One region of the Rhizobium sp. KDH_Rht_773_N genome, then DNA from elsewhere that is predicted to be linked to it. Evidence: predicted binding sites of a transcription regulator. Region 1 holds the regulator's gene; the other holds the start of a gene.
The links. The regulator LexA, encoded in region 1, represses DNA repair genes until DNA is damaged. The targets are predictions, from matches to a motif close to TGTTCNNNNTGTGTTCNG.
Positions count from the first base shown of each region.

Region 2: ACU8HS_RS01735 (DUF5680 domain-containing protein) is a predicted target of LexA. The motif match lies at 1,624-1,641, and genes of this name have one in related genera.

Region 1 covers NZ_CM129525.1:32,929-37,202, reverse strand. The annotation lists gene ACU8HS_RS00190 (ComEC/Rec2 family competence protein) at 1-1,969, shown strand, start outside; gene lexA (transcriptional repressor LexA) at 1,950-2,675, opposite strand; gene ACU8HS_RS00180 (VOC family protein) at 2,873-3,760, shown strand; gene kdsA (3-deoxy-8-phosphooctulonate synthase) at 3,757-4,274, shown strand, end outside.
Region 2 covers NZ_CM129525.1:328,288-332,561, reverse strand. The annotation lists gene ACU8HS_RS01745 (lipoprotein-releasing ABC transporter permease subunit) at 1-364, shown strand, start outside; gene ACU8HS_RS01740 (ABC transporter ATP-binding protein) at 415-1,098, shown strand; gene ACU8HS_RS01735 (DUF5680 domain-containing protein) at 1,102-1,563, opposite strand; gene dnaE (DNA polymerase III subunit alpha) at 1,876-4,274, shown strand, end outside.

The DNA of each region.
Region 1 (4,274 bases):
CGTGACCGGCCGCATCGAGCGCCGGGAAGGCGATGGCGAGGGACGCTGGCGTTATATTCTCAAGGTCAACGGCACAAGCGCACCCGAGATCAGGCGTCCGCCCGAACGCGTCTCCGTGCTGGCGCGTGGCGCGGCCCGGCCCTTCGAACTCGGCGACATCATCGAGGGCAGGGCGCGGCTGACGCCTCCGGCGGGGCCGGCGCTCCCCCATCTCAACGATTTTGCCTTCAGCGCCTATTTCGACCGCATTGGCGCCAACGGCTTCTTCTATGGGGCGCCGAAAAAGGTGGCGGAACAGTCGGAGCAGGCAGGCTCGCTCGATGAGGCCGTCCTGGAGTGGCTCTATCGCCTGAGAAGCGGCATCGGCGATCGGATCCGCTCCACCCTGCCCGGCGACACCGGGGCCTTTGCCGCCTCCCTTGTCACCGACGAGAGACGCGCGATCTCGGATGAAACGACGGAAGCGTTGCGGCAATCCGGCCTTGCCCACATTATCGCAATCTCCGGCCTCAATATGGCGCTCTCCGCCGGCATCTTCTTCGTCGGCCTGCGTGTCGTCCTCAGCCTGTTTCCCGGCATTGCCCAGGCGTGGCCGACCAAGAAGATCGCGGCCGCCGGCGCGCTCGCTGCGGTAACCGCCTACTATCTGATCTCGGGTTTTGCCGTCTCCGCCGAACGCGCCTTCATCATGATGGCGATCATGCTGGTCGCCGTCTTCTTCGACCGGCCATCGATCAGCCTTAGAAACGTGGCGCTGTCCGCTCTCGTGATCCTCGCTGTCTCGCCATCGGAAGTGCTGGGACCAAGCTTCCAGATGTCCTTTGCCGCCACGCTCGCACTTGTCGCCGGCTACGATCTCTGGAAGCGGCGGCCGATGCGTGAGAACGCTCTTGCCAGGCTGCCGATCATGAAGCCGATCTCCATGGTTGGCAGCTTCTTCGGCGGCGTTTTCCTGACGTCGCTGATCGGCGGCTTCTCGACGGCACTGTTTTCGATCGAGCATTTCCACCGCCTGACGGCCTATGGCCTGCCGGCAAATCTTGCGGCCATGCCGGTCATTTCCTTCATCGTCATGCCGGCGGGCATGCTGGCAATGCTGCTGATGCCCTTCGGCCTGGACGGCTGGCTGTGGCAGGTGGCAGGCTTCGGGCTCGATCTGGTGATCACGATCGCCAAGGCGATCGCGGGGTGGGGCGGCAATATAGATATCGGCCGCTTGCCCGGCTGGTATTTCCCGACAGCCGTCTCCGGCTTTCTGCTGCTGACGCTGCTCAGAACGGGGCTGCGGCACATGGGAACAGCAATTGTCGCGGTCTCCACGCTTGCTGTGGCCGTTCTCCCGTCCGGTGCGGCGCCCGATATCGCCATCTCAGAGGATGGCGGACTCGTTGCCATAGTCGATGGAGAGGCGATGGCTTCAAACCGTGAGAAGCCGCCCGCCTTCATCTTCGAACAATGGCAGCGGGCGCTTGCCCTCGAAGAGCACCGCAAGCCGGTAATGCTCCAAGCCGCCAAGGCGCCCGCCGCGCCTGACGGCAAACGGTTGCAGCTTTCGCCGGATCAGCAGAATGAAGCCAGAGAGGCGATGCGACAGGCAGCCGACACCGGCCCTCCCTCGCGTTTCTCCTGCCTGAAGGGCGCCTGGTGCAGCGTCGCGCTCGCCAACGGAAAGAGGCTGACCGTCGTCGACAATGCCGCCCATCTCGGGCCGGCCTGCGATACGGCCGATATTGTCGTGACCCCCGTCCGGCTGCGCTTCGACCGCTGCCGTTCCGGCGCGCTGCTCTTTACCGGCGAAACGTTGCGCAGGACAGGTTCCGTCGAACTTCGGTTCACAGCCGACGGAGTCGAGGCCACCACCGCATTCGACACGTTGCAGCGCCCCTGGATGCGTCACCGCGCCTATGACTGGCGAAGCAATACATTCGCGGACGCCGGCCTGTCACCGGTCAGTGATAGCGGCGAATGAGGCCGACGAGCTTGCCCTGAACCTTGACGCGATCCGGCGGGAAAATGCGGGTCTCGTAAGCCGGGTTTGCAGCCTCGAGCGCAATCGATGCGCCCTTGCGGCGGAAGCGCTTGAGCGTCGCTTCCTCGTCATCGACGAGTGCAACGACGATATCGCCGGGATTGGCCGTGCTGCCATTGCGGATGATGACCGTGTCGCCATCGAAAATGCCGGCTTCGATCATCGAATCGCCGCGAACTTCCAGCGCATAATGTTCGCCGGAGCCGAGCATATCGGTCGGAACCGTGATGTCATGCGTATTGTTCTGGATCGCCGAGATCGGCACGCCGGCGGCGATGCGCCCCATGACGGGAACGGAGACCGAATTGCCGTTGTCGGCGGCAGGTGCCGGCTTGGCCGAGGCGGGAGGCGCCACAGGCTGCGGCTTGCCGAGACTGCCCTCGATGACGCTCGGCGAAAAGCCGCGGCGGGGTTGCAGGCTCGGGCTGTAGGCTTCCGGCAGTTTGATGACTTCGAGCGCTCGCGCCCGGTTCGGAAGCCGGCGAATGAAGCCGCGTTCCTCGAGTGCCGTGATCAGCCGGTGAATACCGGATTTCGAGGCCAGATCCAGGGCGTCCTTCATCTCGTCGAAAGACGGCGGAACGCCTGACTCCTTCATCCTTTCGTGAATGAAAAGAAGGAGTTCCTGTTGTTTGCGCGTGAGCATGGCGTGTAACCCCAGTCTTGAAACAAATCCAGAACGGACACTATATGTTCCATATGTGTTCCGCAAGTGGCTAAATTTTCGTAAAACTTCTGTTCATTCTGTCGAGAATTTTATTTTTCGCGGCCCTTGCGCCTTCGCGCCCTTGCCTCGCAAGGCCTGCTGAAGCACATCTCCTTGTCATTGCTGGAGGGAACCCGATGCGCAAAGACAGGCTTCCGATCGATCATCTCGTCTTGCCGGTGACGGATATCGACCTTGCCCGCGAAAGGCTGGGCAAGCTGGGTTTCACGGTCGCGCCTGATGCCCGCCATCCCTTCGGCACGGAAAATGCCTGCGTGTTCTTTGCCGACAAAACCTATCTTGAGCCTTTGGGCGTCGCGAGCGTTGCGGAGAGCGAGCAGGCGGCGCGTCGCGGCAACGTCTTTGCCGCCCGTGACCAGGCATTCCGCTTCCGTTGCGGCGACGAGGGCCTTTCCGCGATTGCCTTCGCCACCGGCGATGCAAGGCGAGAACATGCCCGATTCGTCGAGGCCGGCATCAGCGCCGGTTCGCTGCTGCAGTTCGAGCGTCCGGTGAGAATGCCAGATGGCGCAGAAAGTGTTGCCGGCTTCCGGCTCGCCTTCGCCGCCGATCTCCGGGCGCCGGATTTCCTCCTCTTTGCCGTCGAGCGCGTGAACCCGTTGCCCGCCGATCGCGCCGTATTGGAAACGCATGCCAATGGTGTCACGGGTATTGCCGAAATTGCCCTGGCTGCGCCGGAGCCGAACGCCTTCGGTGTTTTCGTCCGATCGGTCGCGAGGGTCGTGTCAGCTGACGACACGGGCTTCGGGCTGCAGATTGCCACCGCCAATGCGAAGATCAGCCTGATGACGCCTGAAGGACTGGAGGCCTATTACGATCTGGTGACGCCCGATACCGATCGCGGCCTGCGTGGACGGGCAATCCTCTTTGCGGTCGGCGATCTGGCCGTGACAGAAGCGCATTTGGCTGCTAACGGGGTCACATACACACGCAAGGCCAACCGAATTCTGGTGAAGCCGGCGCCCGGGCAGGGCACGCTCTTCGCCTTCGAGGAAAGATCATGAGCACCAATACGAACTCCGTGGTGACGGTCGGCGAGGGCGCCGGCAAGGTTACTTTTTCCAATACCGGTCGCCTGTCGCTGATTGCCGGCGCTTGCGAACTGGAAAGCCGCGACCACGCGTTCATGGTTGCCGGTACCTTGAAGGAACTCTGCGCCAAGCTCGGCATCGGGCTCGTCTACAAGACGTCCTTCGACAAGGCGAACCGTTCCTCGCTGTCGAGCAAGCGCGGTGTGGGCCTTGAGAAGGGGTTGGAGGTCTTCGCCGACCTGAAAAAGGAACTCGGCATTCCGGTTCTGACGGACATCCATACGGAAGAACAATGCGCCGAGGTGGCCAAGGTCGTCGATGTCCTGCAGATACCGGCTTTCCTGTCCCGCCAGACGGATCTTCTGGTGGCCGCGGCAAGGACCGGCCGCGTCATCAACGTCAAGAAAGGCCAGTTCCTGGCCCCCTGGGACATGAAGAACGTGCTCGGCAAGCTGAACCAGAGCGGCAATCCAAACGTTCTTCTGTG
Region 2 (4,274 bases), 300 kb from region 1:
GGTGAAGGACAAGGGCAGCGACATCGCCATCCTGCGCACGATGGGCGCCAGTTCCGGCGCCATCATGCGCATCTTCTTCATGACCGGGGCTGCGATCGGCATTGTCGGCACGATCGCCGGTGTGCTGCTCGGCGTCGTCGTCTGCATCAACATCGAATCCATCCGCCAGTTCTTCTCCTGGGTATCGGGCACGGTGCTCTTCGATCCGCAGCTCTATTTCCTGAGCCAGCTGCCGGCGGAAATGGATATCAGCGAAACGGTCTCCGTCGTCGTCATGGCGCTGACGCTCTCCTTCATCGCAACGATCTTTCCGGCCTGGCGCGCCTCCCGCCTCGACCCCGTCCAGGCCCTTCGTTACGAATAAGGCCGTGCCACAGGCCACGTTCAAGGCCCAATCCAAGGAATGCCGCATTCATGAAACGCAACGTCGTTCTCAAGCTCTCGGGCGTCGAGCGCCACTACGGACAGGGCGAAACGCTGCTGACCATCCTCAAGGGCGCGGATTTTTCGCTGACGAGCGGCGAGATGGTGGCGCTGGTGGCGCCGTCCGGCACGGGCAAATCGACGCTTTTGCATGTCGCGGGCCTGCTGGAACATCCCGATGGCGGCGAGGTGACGGTCAACGGCCGCCCCTGTGACGGCCTCTCCGACGAGAAGCGCACGGCGATCCGCCGCAGCGAGATCGGTTTCGTCTATCAGTTCCACCACCTGCTGCCGGAATTCTCCGCGCAGGAAAACATCATGATGCCGCAGCTCATCGCCGGCCTCTCGTGGAAAGAGGCGAGCGAGCGGGCAAAGATGCTTCTGGACTATATGCGCATCGGCCATCGCGGCACGCACCGGCCGGCGGAGCTTTCCGGCGGCGAGCAGCAGCGTGTGGCTATCGCCCGTGCCGTTGCCAATGCGCCGAGCCTGCTTCTGGCCGACGAGCCGACCGGCAATCTCGACCCCGAAACCGCCAACTACGTCTTCGACGCGCTCGAAGCGCTGGTGCGCCAGTCCGGCCTCGCCGCGCTGATCGCCACCCACAATCACGAGCTTGCCCGGCGCATGGACCGGCGCGTGACGATCTCCGACGGCAAGGTCGTGGATTTCTGATCTTCAGGCGACGATCAGGCCGCCGCGATAATCGAGCTCGTAAGCCTTCCGGCCACCCACCTCGATGAATTCGTGCCCGCGAAAATGCGTGCAATCGCCTTCGCTCGTATCGACATAGTGGCCGAGCGTGTGATCGAAGACCATGCCGCCGAGGAAGCGGCCCTGCCTGTAGAGCTGTGACAGGGCGGCGCGGATGATGCTGCCGGCGACCGTCGCATCGATGATGTCGGGCTCGATGATCCGCCCGAAATAGTTCATGGCCCAGACCGGCTTTTCCTCCAGCCACACGACTTCCTGACCGGCAAAATCCGTGCCGCCGAAATAGCTGTCGAGATAGCGCCAGATGCCGCGCTTGTAGCCGAGGTCATGGGCACCGATCCGATAGGAAGGCTGCGCCTTGGCGCCGGCGACATAGGTCTGCGATTTGGCTTCGACTATGAAGCCATTGAGTTCCAGAACGTCCATCGTCTCTCTGCTCCGACGTTAACCATGTCCCGCGGAAGCGGGAGGGAATCCTGTTGACAACAGAACATACATGGAACAAATTAAAAACATAAGAGCAAAGGAGAGCCAAATGACTGACATGATCCGTGATATCGCAGCATTCACCTCCATCGCAATGTTCATCGCCAGCTTCTCGCTGATCGTCATGGCAATGTAAGAATTCGGGGGACCGCATGGCTGCCATGCGGTCCTGAAGCGGGACTTTTTCTGGACAGAATCGCCTTCAATGCCGACAATGCGCGCTCTTCATTGAGGCGGTTGGAAGGGCATGTCATGGCGGATGCGGAACAGGGTGCGATCGGCGGAAAGCCGGGCTTCGTTCATCTGAGGGTTCATTCCGCCTATTCGCTGCTCGAAGGCGCATTGCCTCTCAAGAAGATCCTCTACAAGGCCTCCGGCGACAGCCAGCCGGCGATCGCCATCACCGATACCAACAATCTCTTCGTCGCCCTGGAATTTTCCCAGAAGGCGATGGACGAGGGCCTGCAGCCGATCATCGGCTGCCAGGTGTCGATCGACATGGAAGACGGTCTCGAAACCGAACGGCGGGGTGGTCAGCAGGCGCTCGTCAAGCTGCCTTCCATCGTGCTTCTGTCGGCGACCGATGCTGGCTACGAGCGGCTGGTCGACCTTGTCAGCCGCGCCTATCTCAGCGGCGAAGGCAACTCGACCGTCCATATCCGCTCCTCCTGGCTGGAGGAGATCGGCACGGATGGGCTGATCGCGCTCACCGGCGCCGCGACAGGCCCGGTCGACATGCCGCTGAAGGACGGCCATGCCGGCCCGGCGGAGACGCGGCTGCTGACGTTGAAGCGCATCTTCGGCGATCGGCTCTATGTCGAGCTGCAGCGGCACGGGACTTACGACAGGCGCCATGAACAGAAGGTCATCGGCCTTGCTTACAAGCACGACCTGCCGCTGGTCGCGACCAACGAGGCCTTCTTCCCGACGCGCGACGATTACGACGCGCATGACGCGCTGATGGCGGTCGCTCACAACGCCATCGTTTCCGATGACAGCCGCTTCCGTCTCTCGCCGGATCACTACCTGAAAAGCCGTGCCGAGATGGAAAAGCTCTTCGCCGATCTGCCGGAGGCGCTGGACAATACGGTCGAGATCGCAAGGCGCTGCTCCTTCGTGCTGAAGACGCGCAAACCGATCCTGCCGCGCTTCACCGGCGCCACCGCCGATCCGGAAGAGGCAGAACGCGCCGAGGCGCTAGAGCTTCGCCGGCAGGCGCAGGAGGGGCTGGACATGCGCCTGGCGACGCTTGGCATGTCGGCTGGCTACGAGGAGAAGGACTATCGCGAACGGCTGGAATTCGAACTCAGCGTTATCGAGCGCATGAAGTTCCCCGGCTACTTCCTGATCGTTTCGGACTTCATCAAATGGGCCAAGCAGCACGACATCCCGGTCGGTCCCGGCCGCGGCTCGGGCGCCGGCTCGCTGGTCGCCTATGCGCTGACGATTACCGACGTCGATCCGCTGCGCTTCTCGCTGCTCTTCGAACGCTTCCTCAATCCGGAACGCGTCTCGATGCCCGACTTCGATATCGACTTCTGCCAGGACCGCCGCGAAGAGGTGATCCGCTACGTGCAGCGCAAATATGGGCGCGAGCAGGTGGCGCAGATCATCACCTTCGGTTCGCTGCAGGCGCGCGCCGCATTGCGCGATGTCGGCCGCGTGCTGGAAATGCCCTATGGCCAGGTCGACAAGATCTGCAAGCTGGTGCCGAACAACCCGGCAAACCCGACGCCGCTGTCGAAGGCGATCGAGGAAGAACCGAAGCTGCAGGAAGAAGCGGCCAAGGAGCCCGTCGTCGCCCGGCTGCTCGACATTGCCCAGAAGATCGAAGGCCTCTATCGCCACGCCTCGACCCACGCCGCCGGCATCGTGATCGGCGACCGCCCGCTGTCGAAGCTCGTGCCGATGTACCGCGATCCGCGCTCCGACATGCCGGTCACGCAGTTCAACATGAAGTGGGTGGAGCAGGCCGGCCTCGTCAAGTTCGACTTCCTCGGCCTGAAGACCCTGACCGTGCTGAAGGTCGCCGTCGATTTCTGCAAGAAGCGCGGCATCGAGGTGGATCTCGCCAAGATCCCGCTCGATGACAAGAAGACCTACGAGATGCTGTCGCGCGGCGAAACCGTCGGCGTGTTCCAGGTTGAAAGTGCCGGCATGCGCAAGGCGCTGATCGGCATGAAACCGGACTGCATCGAAGACATTATCGCGCTGGTCGCCCTCTATCGCCCCGGTCCGATGGAGAACATCCCGACCTACAATGCCCGCAAGCATGGCGACGAAGAGCTGGAATCGATCCATCCGATGATCGACCATCTTCTCAAGGAAACGCAGGGCGTTATCGTCTACCAGGAACAGGTGATGCAGATCGCCCAGGTCCTGTCGGGCTATTCGCTCGGCGAAGCCGATCTTCTGCGCCGCGCCATGGGTAAGAAGATCAAGGCCGAAATGGACCAGCAGCGCGAACGTTTCGTTGACGGCGCGGTCAAGAACGGCGTCTCCAAGCCGCAGGCCGACAACATTTTCGAACTGCTGGCGAAGTTCGCTAACTACGGCTTCAACAAGTCGCACGCCGCCGCCTACGCCATCGTCTCCTACCAGACGGCCTATATGAAGGCGCATTACCCGGTCGAGTTCCTGGCCGCGTCGAT